2 regions of the Streptomyces purpurogeneiscleroticus genome follow, and region 2 is predicted to be linked to the other one. Evidence: riboswitches for the same ligand, from Rfam matches in the RefSeq annotation. Region 2 holds a riboswitch; the other holds the start of a gene.
What was found. Region 2 has a riboswitch for S-adenosylmethionine ahead of CCS38_RS14655 (aminotransferase class V-fold PLP-dependent enzyme). Riboswitches for the same ligand answer to the same signal wherever they lie in the genome.
Positions count from the first base shown of each region.

Region 1: linked by a shared signal. The riboswitch ahead of thrC (threonine synthase) and the one ahead of CCS38_RS14655 (aminotransferase class V-fold PLP-dependent enzyme) in region 2 are both predicted to bind S-adenosylmethionine.

Region 1 is NZ_NHSG01000174.1:13,625-20,711, forward strand. It holds gene CCS38_RS10635 (alpha,alpha-trehalose-phosphate synthase (UDP-forming)) at 1-624, opposite strand, end outside; gene CCS38_RS10640 (glucosyl-3-phosphoglycerate synthase) at 677-1,642, opposite strand; SAM riboswitch class I at 1,793-1,951, shown strand; gene thrC (threonine synthase) at 1,969-3,252, shown strand; gene CCS38_RS10650 (MoaD/ThiS family protein) at 3,359-3,637, shown strand; gene CCS38_RS10655 (cold-shock protein) at 4,101-4,304, shown strand; gene groL (chaperonin GroEL) at 4,673-6,298, shown strand; partial or broken gene CCS38_RS10665 (PTS transporter subunit EIIC) at 6,417-7,087, opposite strand, start outside.
Region 2 is NZ_NHSG01000226.1:4,327-11,413, reverse strand. It holds gene CCS38_RS14680 (C40 family peptidase) at 1-780, opposite strand, end outside; gene CCS38_RS14675 (NYN domain-containing protein) at 1,097-2,467, opposite strand; gene CCS38_RS14670 (hypothetical protein) at 2,486-2,725, opposite strand; gene CCS38_RS14665 (rhomboid family intramembrane serine protease) at 2,917-3,666, shown strand; gene CCS38_RS14660 (Lrp/AsnC family transcriptional regulator) at 3,663-3,944, shown strand; gene CCS38_RS14655 (aminotransferase class V-fold PLP-dependent enzyme) at 4,048-5,457, opposite strand; SAM riboswitch class IV at 5,653-5,769, opposite strand; gene trpD (anthranilate phosphoribosyltransferase) at 5,846-6,910, opposite strand; gene qcrB (cytochrome bc1 complex cytochrome b subunit) at 7,069-7,087, opposite strand, start outside.

The DNA of each region.
Region 1 (7,087 bases), on a different contig from region 2:
GATGCCGCGCAGCACCTCGGCCGCCACGTCGTCCGGCAGCAGCCGGAAGTAGTCCGGCGGCGCCCAGGGGGTGTGCGAGAAGTGGCCGATGCGCAGGTCGGGGCGGCGCTCGCGGAGCAGCCCCGGGACCAGCGTGAGGTGGTAGTCCTGCACGAGGACGGCCGCGCCGGGCGCCGCGGCCTCGGCGAGCGCGTCGGCGAAGGCGGCGTTGTACGCCTCGTACGACGCCCACTGGCTGCGGAAATCCGCGTCGAACGCGGGCTCCAGCGGCGTCTGGTAGAGCAGGTGGTGGACGAACCACAGCACGGAGTTGGCGACGCCGTTGTACGCGTCGGCGAAGACCTCGGGCGCGATGTCCAGCATCCGGACGGACTGTCCGCCGGTGTCGCCGGGGTCCAGCAGCCCGTCGCCGGCGGCGGCCCGCCGGGCCGCCTCGCGGTCGCCGTCGCCGAGCGCGGCGCACACCCACACCGCCCCGGCGTCCGGGCCGATGGCCGACAGGCCGGAGACCAGACCGCCACCGCCGCGCCGGGAGGTCAGCGTGCCGTCCTCGCCCAAGGCGTAGGAGACCGGACCGCGGTTGGACGCGACGAGAACCTGGGCACCTGAGCTGGAGGAGACCATGCCGATGACCTAACCCGCGACAGATCCGCTCAAACGTGCGGCCGCCCCGTCCTCATGCCGCGCGCCGCTCCGCGTACTCCGGTATGCCGCGCATCGGCGGCCGCTCCTCGGTGTCCACGTCGGTCGTCCGCGGGACGAACCCGCCCTCCTCGCCGCGGTCGAACTGGGTGAGCCGGGGCCGTACGAGGTGCCCGCGTGCCAGCCGGAGCTGGGCGGTGCGGTAGATCGCCGCGGCCATCCGGCCGAGCGCCTGCCCGTCCTGGTGCCGGTGCTTGCGCACGCCCACGTCCACCTGCGCCAGCGCGTCCAGGCCGACCGTGTGCAGCGCGTCGACCAGCAGGCCCAGCTCGACGCCGTACCCGACGGGGAAGGGCAGCCGCTCCAGCAGCGACCGGCGGGCCGCGTATTCGCCGCCCAGCGGCTGGACGAAGCCGGCCAGCTGCGGCCAGTGCAGATTGAGCAGCGGGCGGGCCACCAGCTCGGTGACCCGTCCCCCCTGGCCCGCCTTCGGGCCGCCGGCGCCCTCGCCGAGCGGCCGGTCGTACATCGCCTTCACGAACTGCACCTCGGGGTCGGTGAGCAGCGGCCCGACGATCCCGGAGACGAAGGCGGCGGAGAACTCGCGCAGGTCGGCGTCGACGAAGCAGACGATGTCGCCGCCGGTGGCCAGCAGCGAGCGCCACAGCACCTCGCCCTTGCCGGGCACCGTCGCCAGCCGCGGCAGGATCGCGTCGCGGTGCACGACCCGGGCGCCCGCGGCGGCCGCGACCTCGGCGGTGCGGTCGGTGGAGCCGGAGTCCACCACGACCAGCTCGTCGACCAGGGGCGCCGCCGCGGACATCAGATCGCGACGGATGATCTCCACGATCGTGCCGACCGTGGCCTCCTCGTCGAGCGCGGGCAGCACTACGCTGACCGTCTGCCCGGTGCGGCTCTTCGCGGCCAGCAGCTGGTCGAGCGGTCGGTCGGCGGCAGACCAGGAGCGGCCGGCCAGCCAGCGCTCCACCTCTTCCAGCACGTATCCGTCTCCCTAAAGTGATCCATCTCGCGCATCGGACGACTATCTCAACCGTGCACGCCTTCGGTTACAGTCTTGAACAACGCGGATGACCACCGCATGCCGGGGTCACCGCTGAACAAACGCCTGTGTTTCGAACGCAGGCCATACCGCTCATCCAGAGGGGCAGAGGGATACGGCCCGTTGAAGCCCCGGCAACCCTCCAGCCGGTCTTGCCGCCAGGACACTGAAGTCCGCCGCGCGAGGCTCCCGGCTAGGGAAGGTGCCAAATCCGTCTCGCGGCGAGATGCGCCGCGAGGAAGATGAGGAGAAAGGGCCTCGCCTCCATGGCTGTGCAAGCTGCAGAAACCACCTCCACCGTCTCCCTCGGTCCCGCCGCCGCGCTGTCCTGCCGCGAGTGCGGTACGCGCTTCCCGCTCGGCCCGATCTTCGCGTGCCAGGAATGTTTCGGGCCGCTCGAAGTGGCATACGACCTGCCGAGCGGCGACCCCGAGGGCTTGAAGAAGCAGATCGAGGCCGGTCCGAACAACATCTGGCGCTACGCGCCGCTGCTGCCCGTCCCCGCCGACGTGGCCGACAAGCCCAACCTCAACCCGGGCTTCACCAAGCTGGTCCAGGCCGACCGCCTCGCCGCCGAGCTGGGCGTCACCGGCGGCCTGTACGTGAAGGACGACTCCGGCAACCCGACGCACTCCTTCAAGGACCGCGTCGTGGCGATCGCCGTCGAGGCCGCCCGCGCCTTCGGCTTCACCACCCTGTCCTGCTCCTCCACCGGCAACCTGGCCGGTGCGGTCGGCGCCGCGGCGCGCCGGGCGGGCTTCCGCTCCTGCGTGTTCATCCCGCACGACCTGGAGGCCGGCAAGGTCGTCATGGCCGCGGTGTACGGCGGCGACCTGGTCGGCATCGAGGGCAACTACGACGACGTCAACCGCTTCTGCTCCGAGCTCATCGGCGACCCGCTGGGCGAGGGCTGGGGCTTCGTGAACGTCAACCTCCGCCCGTACTACGGCGAGGGCTCCAAGACGCTCGCGTACGAGATCTGTGAGCAGCTCGGCTGGGAGCTCCCGGACCAGCTGGTCATCCCGATCGCCTCGGGCTCGCAGCTCACGAAGATCGACAAGGGGCTCAAGGAGCTCATCGCGCTCGGCCTCGTCGAGGACAAGCCGTACAAGATCTTCGGCGCCCAGGCCGAGGGCTGCTCGCCGGTGTCCACCGCCTTCAAGGCCGGCCACGACGTCGTACGCCCGCAGAAGCCGAACACCATCGCCAAGTCGCTGGCCATCGGCAACCCGGCCGACGGCCCGTACGTGCTGGACATCGCCCGGCGCACCGGCGGCGCGGTCGAGGACGTCAACGACGAGCAGGTCGTGGACGCGATCAAGCTGCTGGCCCGTACGGAGGGCATCTTCGCGGAGACCGCGGGCGGCGTGACCGTCGGCGTCACCAAGAAGCTCATCGAGAACGGGCAGATCGACCCGGCGAAGTCCCTCGTCGTCCTCAACACCGGTGACGGCCTGAAGACGCTGGACGCCGTGGCGCCGACCACCGGCCCGACCGCGACCATCCGCCCGAGCCTGGACGCGTTCCGCGAGGCCGGTCTCGACAAGTAGGGGGTTCCGGCGGGCCCGTTCGGCGGGCCCGCGCCGCCTCCCAGCTCCGCCGCGCCGCGGAGCCCATGTACTCGTTTTCCCGGAACCTGGAAGGTAGAAGAACCCCATGAGCGTCAGCGTCCGCATCCCCACCATCCTCCGCACCTACACCGGCGGCCAGGCCGAGGTCGCCGCCGAGGGCGCGACCCTCTCCGAGGTCATCGCGGACCTGGAGAAGAACCACAACGGCATCTCGGCCCGCGTCCTGGACGACCAGGGCAAGCTGCGCCGCTTCGTGAACGTCTACGTCAACGACGACGACGTGCGCTTCGAGCAGGGCCTGGAGACCCCGACGCCGGACGGCGCGGGCGTCTCGATCATCCCCGCGGTGGCCGGCGGCTGCTGAAGTCCGTCGCCGCCTGCGCACGCCTTTAGTGCGCCCTGTGTGCGCCCCCTGTGCATCGTCTCGTGGGTGCCCGCATATGCCTCCCGGAATCGCCCCGTCCGCAGCAAAAGCGGACGGGGCGATTCCATGTCGTTAAAGGCGATACAGTTGAGGTGAATCCTCTTCGCGCGCGTGCCCCACGCATATGAGAACGCGACAAGATGTGCCCAAAGTGTGTGCGCATTTTGTCGCGTTGATGAGCTATGCCCGGCCCGGCTTGCCCTGAATTATTTAGACTTCGCCGCAAATCGGCGAATGGTCGTGGGCAGAATTCTCGTCCGATTGACCTGTTGCGCTGGGCATTGGTGCAGATACATTCAGCGGCGGTCGACGCGTTCCGGCGCACACCCTCCTTGGGGGTGAGGTCTGACCCGGGTCCGCGGAGTGCGGTCCTGCGCAAGGGCCAGCAATAGGGGAGTTAGGAATGGCTCAGGGCACCGTCAAGTGGTTCAACGCGGAGAAGGGGTACGGCTTCATCGCGGTCGACGGTGGTGCGGATGTTTTCGTCCACTACAGCGCGATCCAGATGGACGGCTACCGCACCCTTGAGGAAGGTCAGCGGGTCGAGTTCGAGATCTCGCAGGGCCAGAAGGGGCCGCAGGCGGACATGGTTCGCGTGGCCGGCTGAGCGCCGACCGACTGCAGCGTACGGAGGCCCGTGCCCCCTTGAGGGGGCGCGGGCCTTCTGTTGTGCACGGGGGCGCGCCGGCTCGTGTGTACGGGTGCGCGCCCGCCCGTGTGCACGGGTGTGCGCTGGCCCGGGCCCTTGCGGTGCTGCCGCACGATCCCGCAGCCTGGGCTGAGGCGCTTGCACTCGAGGGGGTCGAGTGCTAATCATTGCGTTAGCACTCTGAAGGTGAGAGTGACAGAACTTCGGATCGGGCCGGTGAGGCCCGCGGCCCGGTGGGGCAGGGAACCACTGGGCTGCAGGCCGTCCGTCGCGGGCACCAGCGCGGTCCACTGCGTTTCCACCCCTGTCCGGGAGGACCACTTCACATGGCCAAGATCATCGCGTTCGACGAGGAGGCACGGCGCGGTCTCGAGCGCGGGATGAACCAGCTCGCCGACGCCGTCAAGGTCACCCTTGGCCCCAAGGGCCGCAACGTCGTCCTTGAGAAGAAGTGGGGCGCCCCCACGATCACCAACGATGGTGTCTCCATCGCCAAGGAGATCGAGCTCGAGGACCCGTACGAGAAGATCGGCGCCGAGCTGGTCAAGGAGGTCGCGAAGAAGACGGACGACGTCGCCGGTGACGGCACGACGACCGCGACCGTCCTGGCCCAGGCCCTGGTCCGCGAGGGCCTGCGCAACGTCGCGGCCGGCGCCAACCCGATGGCCCTGAAGCGCGGCATCGAGCGCGCCGTCGAGGCCGTCTCCGCCGCCCTGCTGGAGCAGGCGAAGGACGTGGAGACCAAGGAGCAGATCGCCTCCACCGCCTCCATCTCCGCCGCCGACACCCAGATCGGTGAGCTCATCGCCGAGGCCATGGACAAGGTCGGCAAGGAAGGCGTCATCACCGTCGAGGAGTCCCAGACCTTCGGTCTGGAGCTCGAGCTCACCGAGGGTATGCGCTTCGACAAGGGCTACATCTCGGCGTACTTCGCCACCGACATGGAGCGTATGGAGGCGTCGCTCGACGACCCGTACATCCTGATCGTCAACTCCAAGATCTCCAACGTGAAGGACCTCCTTCCGCTGCTGGAGAAGGTCATGCAGTCGGGCAAGCCGCTGCTGATCATCGCGGAGGACGTCGAGGGCGAGGCCCTGTCGACCCTGGTCGTCAACAAGATCCGTGGCACCTTCAAGTCCGTCGCCGTGAAGGCCCCGGGCTTCGGTGACCGCCGCAAGGCCATGCTCGGCGACATCGCCATCCTCACCGGTGGCACCGTCATCTCCGAGGAGGTCGGCCTCAAGCTCGAGAACGCCGGTCTGGACCTCCTGGGCCGCGCCCGCAAGGTCGTCATCACCAAGGACGAGACCACCATCGTCGACGGTGCCGGTGACAGCGAGCAGGTTCAGGGCCGCGTCAACCAGATCCGCGCCGAGATCGAGAACAGCGACTCGGACTACGACCGCGAGAAGCTGCAGGAGCGCCTGGCGAAGCTCGCCGGCGGTGTTGCGGTCATCAAGGCCGGTGCCGCGACCGAGGTCGAGCTCAAGGAGCGCAAGCACCGCATCGAGGACGCCGTTCGCAACGCGAAGGCGGCCGTCGAGGAGGGCATCGTCGCCGGCGGTGGCGTCGCCCTGCTGCAGGCTTCCTCGGTCTTCGAGAAGCTCGAGCTCGAGGGCGACGAGGCCACCGGTGCCGCCGCTGTGAAGCTGGCCCTGGAGGCCCCGCTGAAGCAGATCTCCGTCAACGGCGGCCTCGAGGGCGGCGTCGTGGTGGAGAAGGTGCGCAACCTGGCCGTCGGCCACGGCCTGAACGCCGCGACCGGCGAGTACGTCGACATGATCGCCGAGGGCATCATCGACCCCGCCAAGGTCACCCGCTCCGCGCTGCAGAACGCCGCCTCCATCGCGGCGCTCTTCCTCACCACCGAGGCCGTCATCGCCGACAAGCCGGAGAAGGCCGCCGCGGGCGGCGCCCCGGGCGGCATGCCGGGCGGTGACATGGACTTCTGATCCCCCCTCCCGGGAACGGATCAGCTGTTCATCGCTGTACGAACCGAGGGCGGCACCCCATCACGGGGTGCCGCCCTCGGGCGTTTCCACGGCTGTCGTCGCTGTCGTGGCTGCCGGGTCAGACGGACGCGGGCTCCTTCGCCGTGGAGGGGCCGCCGCCGGCGGCGGCCGAGCCGGTCCCCGTGCCGCCGGCCACCGGGGAGCGCGCAGCGTTGGCGTCGGCGTTCAGATCGGTCAGCATTTGTTTGCTGAAGCCGAAGAAGTAGGTGGCCAGGAAGCCGACGAGGTAGCCGGCCAGGAGGCCGATGGCGTAGATGAGGGCGGTGGCGGCCAGGTCGTGGTTGCCCTTGAGGAGGGGGAAGAGGGCCCAGCCGGAGGGGCCGATGGCGGTGGAGCCGACGGCCGTGCCGAGCTGGTTGAAGAGGCCGACGAATGCGCCGCCGAACGCGCCGCCGACGCAGGCGGTGATGAAGGGGCGGCCGAGGGGGAGCGAGACGCCGTAGATCAGGGGCTCGCCGACGCCGAGGAAGCCGGCGGGGAGGGCCGACTTGATGGTCGTACGGATCGAGCCGTTGCGGGGGAGGCGGAGGTAGACGGCGATGGCCGCGCCCACCTGGCCCGCGCCCGCCATGGCGAGGATCGGCAGCAGGACCGTGTAGTTCTGCTGCTCGATGAGGGTGGTGTGGATGGGGATGAGGGCCTGGTGGAGGCCGAGCATCACCAGCGGGAGGAACAGGCCGCCGAGGACGAAGCCGGCGAGCGCGCCGCCGTGGGCGAGGAGCCAGTTGG
Region 2 (7,087 bases):
GCCCGAGCAGTCGAACGAGGAGGGGCCGGTGGCGCCCCAGACGTAGGGCGATCCTATCTTCGTCTTTGCGGCGGCGAGGGCCGCGGCGGCCCGCTGCGAGCTGGGGACGGCGGTACCGAGGTCGACCCGGCTGTTGGCGCGGTTGGCGCGCTCCTCCTTGGCCTCGAGCGCCTCGCGCTCCTTGGCAGTGAGGGTGTTGAGCAGCTCCTGCGCCTCGGCGAGCTTGCCCTGGATCTCGTCCTTCTTGTCGCCCAGCGCCTTGCGGGTGTCGGAGAGGTCCTTGATCTTGCCGGCGGCCTCTTCGCGCTCCTGCGACAGGGTGCGCTGCTTGTCCGCGATGACCTTCAGCTGCGACGCCTGCTTGCCGCTCAACTGGTCGAGTGTGGACGCCTTCTCCAGGTAGGTGTCCGGGTCACCGGAGAGGAAGAGCTGCACCGAGGGGTCGATGCTGCCGCTGCGGTACTGGCCCGAGGCGACCGATCCGATGCCCTTGCGGAGCTTGTTCAGCTCCTCCTGGCCACGGGCGACCTTGTCCTGGAGGCGGTCGACCTCCTTCTGCAGCTCCTGCTGGTCCTCCTTGACCCCGTTGTACTTCTCGGTGGCCGCCTCGGCCTCTTCGTAGAGCTTGTCGACCTTGGACTTGACTTCTTCCTTGGTCGGCTTCGGGGCGGCCTGGGCGGACCCGGCCTGGGAGGAGAGAGCGACGGCCGCCGCTGCGGTCGCGGTGAACACGGTGACGCGAGTGCGGCTCGGCTGCTTGGGTCGACGGTGGGACGCCACGGAGGCGAGCTCCTTCTTCCTTCAGCCGCCTACCGGGTGGTGGGGGGAACTGGGGTCCCCGGCTCCGCGTCAACGCCGCGGACTCGGCGGTTCCTTCACTGTTCATCCCGGTTGGATGATCAACTGCATGAAGGTTCGGGGCCGACCTTAGTAACCGAGTTGTGATCGCTTCAAATCTTCACGGGAAAAAACTTCGCCACACGCGCATCCTTTACCAATGTGGCACCGCCCGTAGCAGGTAATTGACGCTCCGAGACCGCCGGAAGGGCCGCGGAGTGTTCTATCCCACACCTTCCGCACCACGGCCGGGGCCCGTTCAGGTACGGGCAAGTCGCTTGAGAAGAAGGGCCGATGCCACCGGGCGGGCTCCCGCCTTCGCCACGCCGTCGGCCACTTCGCGGTCGGTGGAGACCACGACCACGGGACGGCCGGGCGGTTCGGCCCGTACCAGCTGACGAATCAACTCATCTGCCGTTACGCCCGGTTTGCTGAAAAGAACCCTTACGCCCCGCGGTGGGGCGAGCAGTACCGGCGCGGCCAGCTCGGCGCCGTCGAAGACGCACGTCATCTCGGCGCCGGTCTGCGCGGCCAGTACGGCCAGCCCGCCCAGCAGCCGCAGCCGCTGCTTGTCCAACGGCATCGTCGGATAGCCGGTCTTGGTGACGTTGTAACCGTCCACCACGAGGTGTGCCTGCGGCAGCGCCAGGAGCTGGTCCAGCAGCGCCGGGTCCGTTTCGGACAGGGCGCGCGCCGCGACGTCCTTCGGGGTCATCCGGCCCGGCTCGACCGCGTCGACCGTGTCGGCGGGGTGGACATTGGCGGGCGGCAGCGCCAGTTCGCGACGGAGCCCCTGGGCCGCGTCCAGGACGGTGTCCAGAAGCAGTCGCAGGCGCATGTCCTCGACACTGCGCCCCTCCCGTGCGGCGCGGCGCCCCGCTTCGAGCGCCGATTCCGCCTCCGCGACCCGGGCTTTGAGCCGGCGCATCTCGCTGTCGGTGGTCGCCTTGTCCGTGGCCGCCGCGGAGCGCAGCGACTCGGTCTCGGTCTCCGCCTTGCGCGCCGCGGCCTGCGCGCGCTTCACGTCGCTGAGCGCGCTGCGCAGCTTGCGCTGCAGCACGTCGTTCTCCTTGCGCGCCGCTTCGAGGTCGCCTCTCGCCCGGTCGGCTTCCGCGCGGGACGCCGCCCGCGCCTCGGCCAGCTCCTCCCGCAGCCGGGCGAGCTCCCGCTCGGCCTCCTCGCCGGCCCGCTGCTCGTCCGCGCGCCGGACCTCCTCGCCCGCGGCGGCGACCAGCTTCGCCCAGCCCGGCGGACGCAGAACGTACGCCGCCGCCGCGACGTCCTGCGGGTCGGCGGCGGCGGGCGGGGTGCCCTGCTGGAGGGCCTCGGCCAGTTCGGCCTGGGTCTCGCGCAGCCGGGCCGCGATCCGCTGCCGGAAGACCGGATCGCTCTCCAGGGCCGCGGCCATCGCGTTGCCCGCGAACTTCACCCGCCGGGATGGCGTAAAACGGGCGTATTGCCGCAGAGGTGGGGGGAGTTCGGCGACCGTCAGGCCGCCGAAGGACTCCGCGGTGAGCGCCACGACACGGCGCCGCACGCCCTCGGGCAGGGGACGGTCGAGCACTTCGTCGGCCGCACCGGCCTCCGGGTCGCGCTCTTCCCCCTCATGCCCTGCTGGACGCTCCACCACTGCTGCACCGCTCCGATCTCAGGCGTCCGCGCCGGGGCGGTCCACCAGCTCGATCTGGTCGACCGCGTTGCACCAGCGGCAGCGGACGGACTCGATGCTCTCACTGAGCACCTCGCGCTCCTCAACCTTGGGCTCACCGGCCAGGTCGAGGTGGACGTACTCCACCACCTTGGACTGGCGGGTCACGTCGAAACGCGTGAGGTTGCCGCACAGAGTGCAGCGCCACCGGGTTTCGGCCGTCGGCAGGGGAACAGCCATTGTGTCGTCCTCTTTCGTCAAGCGTGGTGCGGTTGTGCGGGCTCTCGCGGTGCGCCGTCGAACTGCGGAGGTACGGAAAGTACTGCCCGTAACCCTACGGCCTGGTGGCGACCGGGTGCCGTCCCCGCCCGGGTACCGGAACACGGCGAGGCACTCTGTCCCCTTTGTGGCTATTACGCCATGATCACTTCATGTCGGCCTCGTTTCCGTCCCCGCGGACCGTGTTCTCCCGGATGACCAACATCCTGATCGGCATCTGCTGCGTGGTGTTCGTCATCGGCCCGGCCTCGGGGCTGAACGGGATACACGGCACCGGTGAATCGCTCCTGCAGGCCCAGAGCGCGTACTTCGCCCGTTGGGGCGTCATCCCGCGCGACCTGTGGAGCGGCGACCCGCAGGCCCTGCTCACCCCGCTCACCGCGCTCTTCGTGCACGGCAGCTGGCTGCACCTGCTGGGCAACATGCTCTTCCTCTATGTCTTCGGGGGCATGGCCGAGGCCAGGATGGGCCGGCTGCACTTCGTGGTCTTCTACATCCTGACCGGCTACGTGGCCCTGATGGGATACGCGGCGGCGCACGCCGAGTCGGGCCAGACCCTGGTCGGCGCGTCCGGATCGATCTCCGGCGTGCTCGGCGCCTTCCTGTACCTCTTTCCCCGCGCGCGGGTGACCAGCCTCTTCCCGTTCCTCTTCTTCCTGCCGCTGCGCTTCCCCGCCTGGGCGGTGCTGCTCTTCTGGTTCGTCCTCCAGTGGCTGGCGGCCCAGCGCGCGGTCAACGGCCCCGGCGTCGCCTACCTGGCCCACGTCGTCGGCTTTGTGCTGGGCTTCCTGTACGCCTGGGTCCGCTACCACGTACCGGACGCTCCACCGCAGGCCCCCGCCGGGGCCCCCGGTAGGGTGGAGCCCACAGAACGGCCGACCGAGGGAGAGAGCCAACCGTGATCACTTCGATCGTGCTCATCAAGACCAGCGTGGACCGGATCCCGGAGATCGCGGAGAAGATCGCGACGATCGAGGGCGTCAGCGAGGTCTACTCGGTCACCGGCGCGCACGACCTGATCGCGATGGTCCGGGTCCGCGAACACGACGACCTCGCGGACGTCATCCCCGGCCGCATCAGCAAGGTCCCCGGCGTCGCCTCCACGGAGACGCACATCGCGTTCCGCACGTACTCCCAGCACGACCTGGAGGCGGCGTTCGCGATCGGGCTCGAAAGCTGACCCTCAAGCCCGTCCGGCGTTTGAGGACAATCCTGAACGCCGAACGGCCACCGGCCGGCAGCGGTCCCTCAGCAGGACCACCACCGGCCGGTTCTTCCGCGGCTCAGGCCGCTGCGCCGCGATCCGGCACGCAGCGCCCCTCCTCGGTCCGGTAGGACCACTTCGCACCGTCCCGCACAAGCTCCGTCACGGCGGTGACGAACCGCTCGACGTGCTCATCGGGCGTCCCCGCCCCGAAGCTCACCCGGATGGCGTTCAGCGACCGCTCCCCCGGCCGGGCGTCCGGCGCGCCGCACTCGCCCGGGTCCTGCGGGTCGCTGCCCAGCAGGGTGCGCACCAGCGGGTGGGCGCAGAACAGCCCGTCCCGTACGCCGATGCCGTACTCCGCCGACAGCGCGGCCGCGAAGTGCGAGCTGTTCCAGCCCTCCACGACGAACGACAGCACGCCCACCCGCGGCGCGTCGTCGCCGAAGAGCGACAGCACCTTCACCTCGGGCACCTCGGCGAGCCCCGCCCGCACCTTCGCGATCAGCTCCTGCTCCCGCGCGACCAGGTTGCCGAACCCGGCCTCGGTCAGCGCCTTGCACGCGGAGGCGATCGAGTACACCCCGATCACGTTCGGCGAACCGGCCTCGTGGCGGGCCGCCGTGGTGTGCCACTCCACCTGCACGCCGCCGTCCTCGCGCCGCGCGACCTTGCGGCTCGCGCCGCCGCCGGCCAGGTACGGCTCGGCGTCCTGCAGCCAGTCGGCGCGCCCGGCCAGCACGCCGGACCCGAAGGGCGCGTACAGCTTGTGGCCGGAGAAGGCCACCCAGTCCACGTCCAGCTCGGCGATGTCCACCGGGTGGTGCGGGGCCAGCTGCGCGGCGTCCAGCACGATGCGCGCGCCGTGCGCGTGCGCCGCGGCGGCCAGTTCGCGCACCGGCCACAGCTCACCGGTCACGTTCGACGCGCCGGTCACGCACACCAGCGCCGGGCCGTAGGGCTCCCGCTCGGCGAGCGCCTTCTCCAGCGTGTCGACCGCCTGCTGCGGGGTCCGCGGGGCGTTCAGGTACGTCACCTCGACATCCGCGCGCTGCTCCCAGGGCAGCAGCGACGCGTGGTGCTCGGTCTCGAAGACGAACACCCGGGTGTGCGCGGGGAGCGCGCCGGCCAGCAGGTTGAGCGAGTCGGTCGTGGAACGGGTGAAGACCACCTGGTCCGTCTCGCGGCAGCCGAGGAACTCCGCGACCGTCTGCCGGCTGTTCTCGAAGAGGTCGGTGGACAGCTGGGAGAGGTACCCGGCGCCGCGGTGCACGCTCCCGTAGTACGGCGCGTACGCGGCCACGTCGTCCCACACCCGCTGCAGGGCCGGGGCGCTGGCGGCGTAGTCCAGCGCGGCGTAGCCGACCTCGCCGCCGGTGACGAGCGGGACGCGCACGTCGCGGCCGAGGACGGGGAGCGGCGCGGTGCAGGCGGGGTCGGCGTCGGCGGAGTCGGCGGTGGCGAGGACGGTTTCAGGGCGCACGGACATGGCGGAGTCTCCCGGAGGCGTACGGAGTAGGCGAATGACACGCACGGGGCGTGGAAGGACCCGCGGGCGCACGGACACCTGGTACAGAACAGAGGGGCGCCACAGGCGGGGTGTTCGGAAAAAGGGGCCGACCGGCCCTATCGCATTCGCTGCATCACGGAAGAGCTCCCTCGATAACCAGGATCCCTGGCGAGGGATCCGCGCTTGCCGCAGACCTTGCTGCCTGCGGCCTGGTCATCACCCGGGGCACCCCGCCACGGACGGAGGGTTGCCGGACAGCAAGCCGGGGCCTAATCGCTGTCACTCGTGACCTGGCGAGAATCATGCCACATGATCGGAACGCCGCAAGGGGTGTCCGGGATACGGACACCCCTCGCGTCGTAGGCGGTTACGCGTTCGACGCGGCCACCCACCGGTCCAGTACCCGCTGTGCCGCACCGGAGTCGATCGACTCCGCCGCCCTCGCCATCCCCGCCGCGATCTGCTCGTTCAGCGGGGCGTCCGTCGGGTCCAGGGCCACCAGCGCCGCGGCGGAGTTGAGCAGCACCGCGTCCCGTACCGGACCGGTCTCCCCGGCCAGCAGGCGGCGGGCGACGTCCGCGTTGTACGAGGCGTCCGCGCCGCGCAGCGCCTCCACCGGCACCAGTTCGATGCCGACGTCGCGCGGGTCGAAGGGCACCTCGCGCACGGTGCCGTCCCGGACCACCCACACCGTGGACGTGGCCGTGGTCGTCAGCTCGTCCAGGCCGTCGTCGCCGCGGAAGACCAGCGCGGAGGAGCCGCGCTCGGCGAGAACGCCGGCCAGGATGGGCGCCATCCGGGCGTCCGCGACGCCGGTGGCCTGGGCCGCGACCTTGGCCGGGTTGGTGAGCGGGCCGAGCACGTTGAAGGTGGTACGGATGCCCAGCTGGCTGCGGGCGGGCGCGACGTGCCGCAGCGAGGGATGGAACTTCACCGCGAAGCAGAAGGTGATGCCGGCCTCCTCGGCGACCTCCACCACCCGGCGCGGCGTCAGGTCCAGGTTCACGCCGAGCTTCTCCAGGACGTCGGAGGCGCCGCTGGCGGAGGACGCGGCGCGGTTGCCGTGCTTGACGACCTTCGTGCCCGTGCCGGCCACCACGACCGAGGACATGGTGGAGATGTTCACGGTCTTGGCGCCGTCGCCGCCGGTGCCGACGATGTCCACGCTGCGGCCCGGCACCTCGATGAGGTTGGCGTGCTCGTACATCGCGCGGACCAGCCCGGAGATCTCCGCGACCGTCTCGCCCTTGGCGCGCAGCGCCACCGCGAAGCCGGCGATCTGCGCGTCGCTGGCCTCGCCGCGCATGATCCGGTCCATCGCCCACTCGGTGGAGTCGGCGGAGAGGTCATGGCCTTCGAGGAGGGCGTTCAGCACGCCCGGCCAGGTGCGGGCCGCCACGCTGCCGCCGCCATCCGGGGTCACAACGTTCATGGTCCACGCTCCTGGGTGAGTCAAGAATCTTCACAGCGAGCCTATCGGGCCCGGGGATACGCCGGAGGGCCCCGTCCGGTGCTCGGACAGGGCCCTCTGGGTGGCGTTCTCTGCTACGTGCTCGGGGTCACGGTGTCGGTACCGCTCCCCCGTGGAGATCAGTGGTGGCCGTGGCCG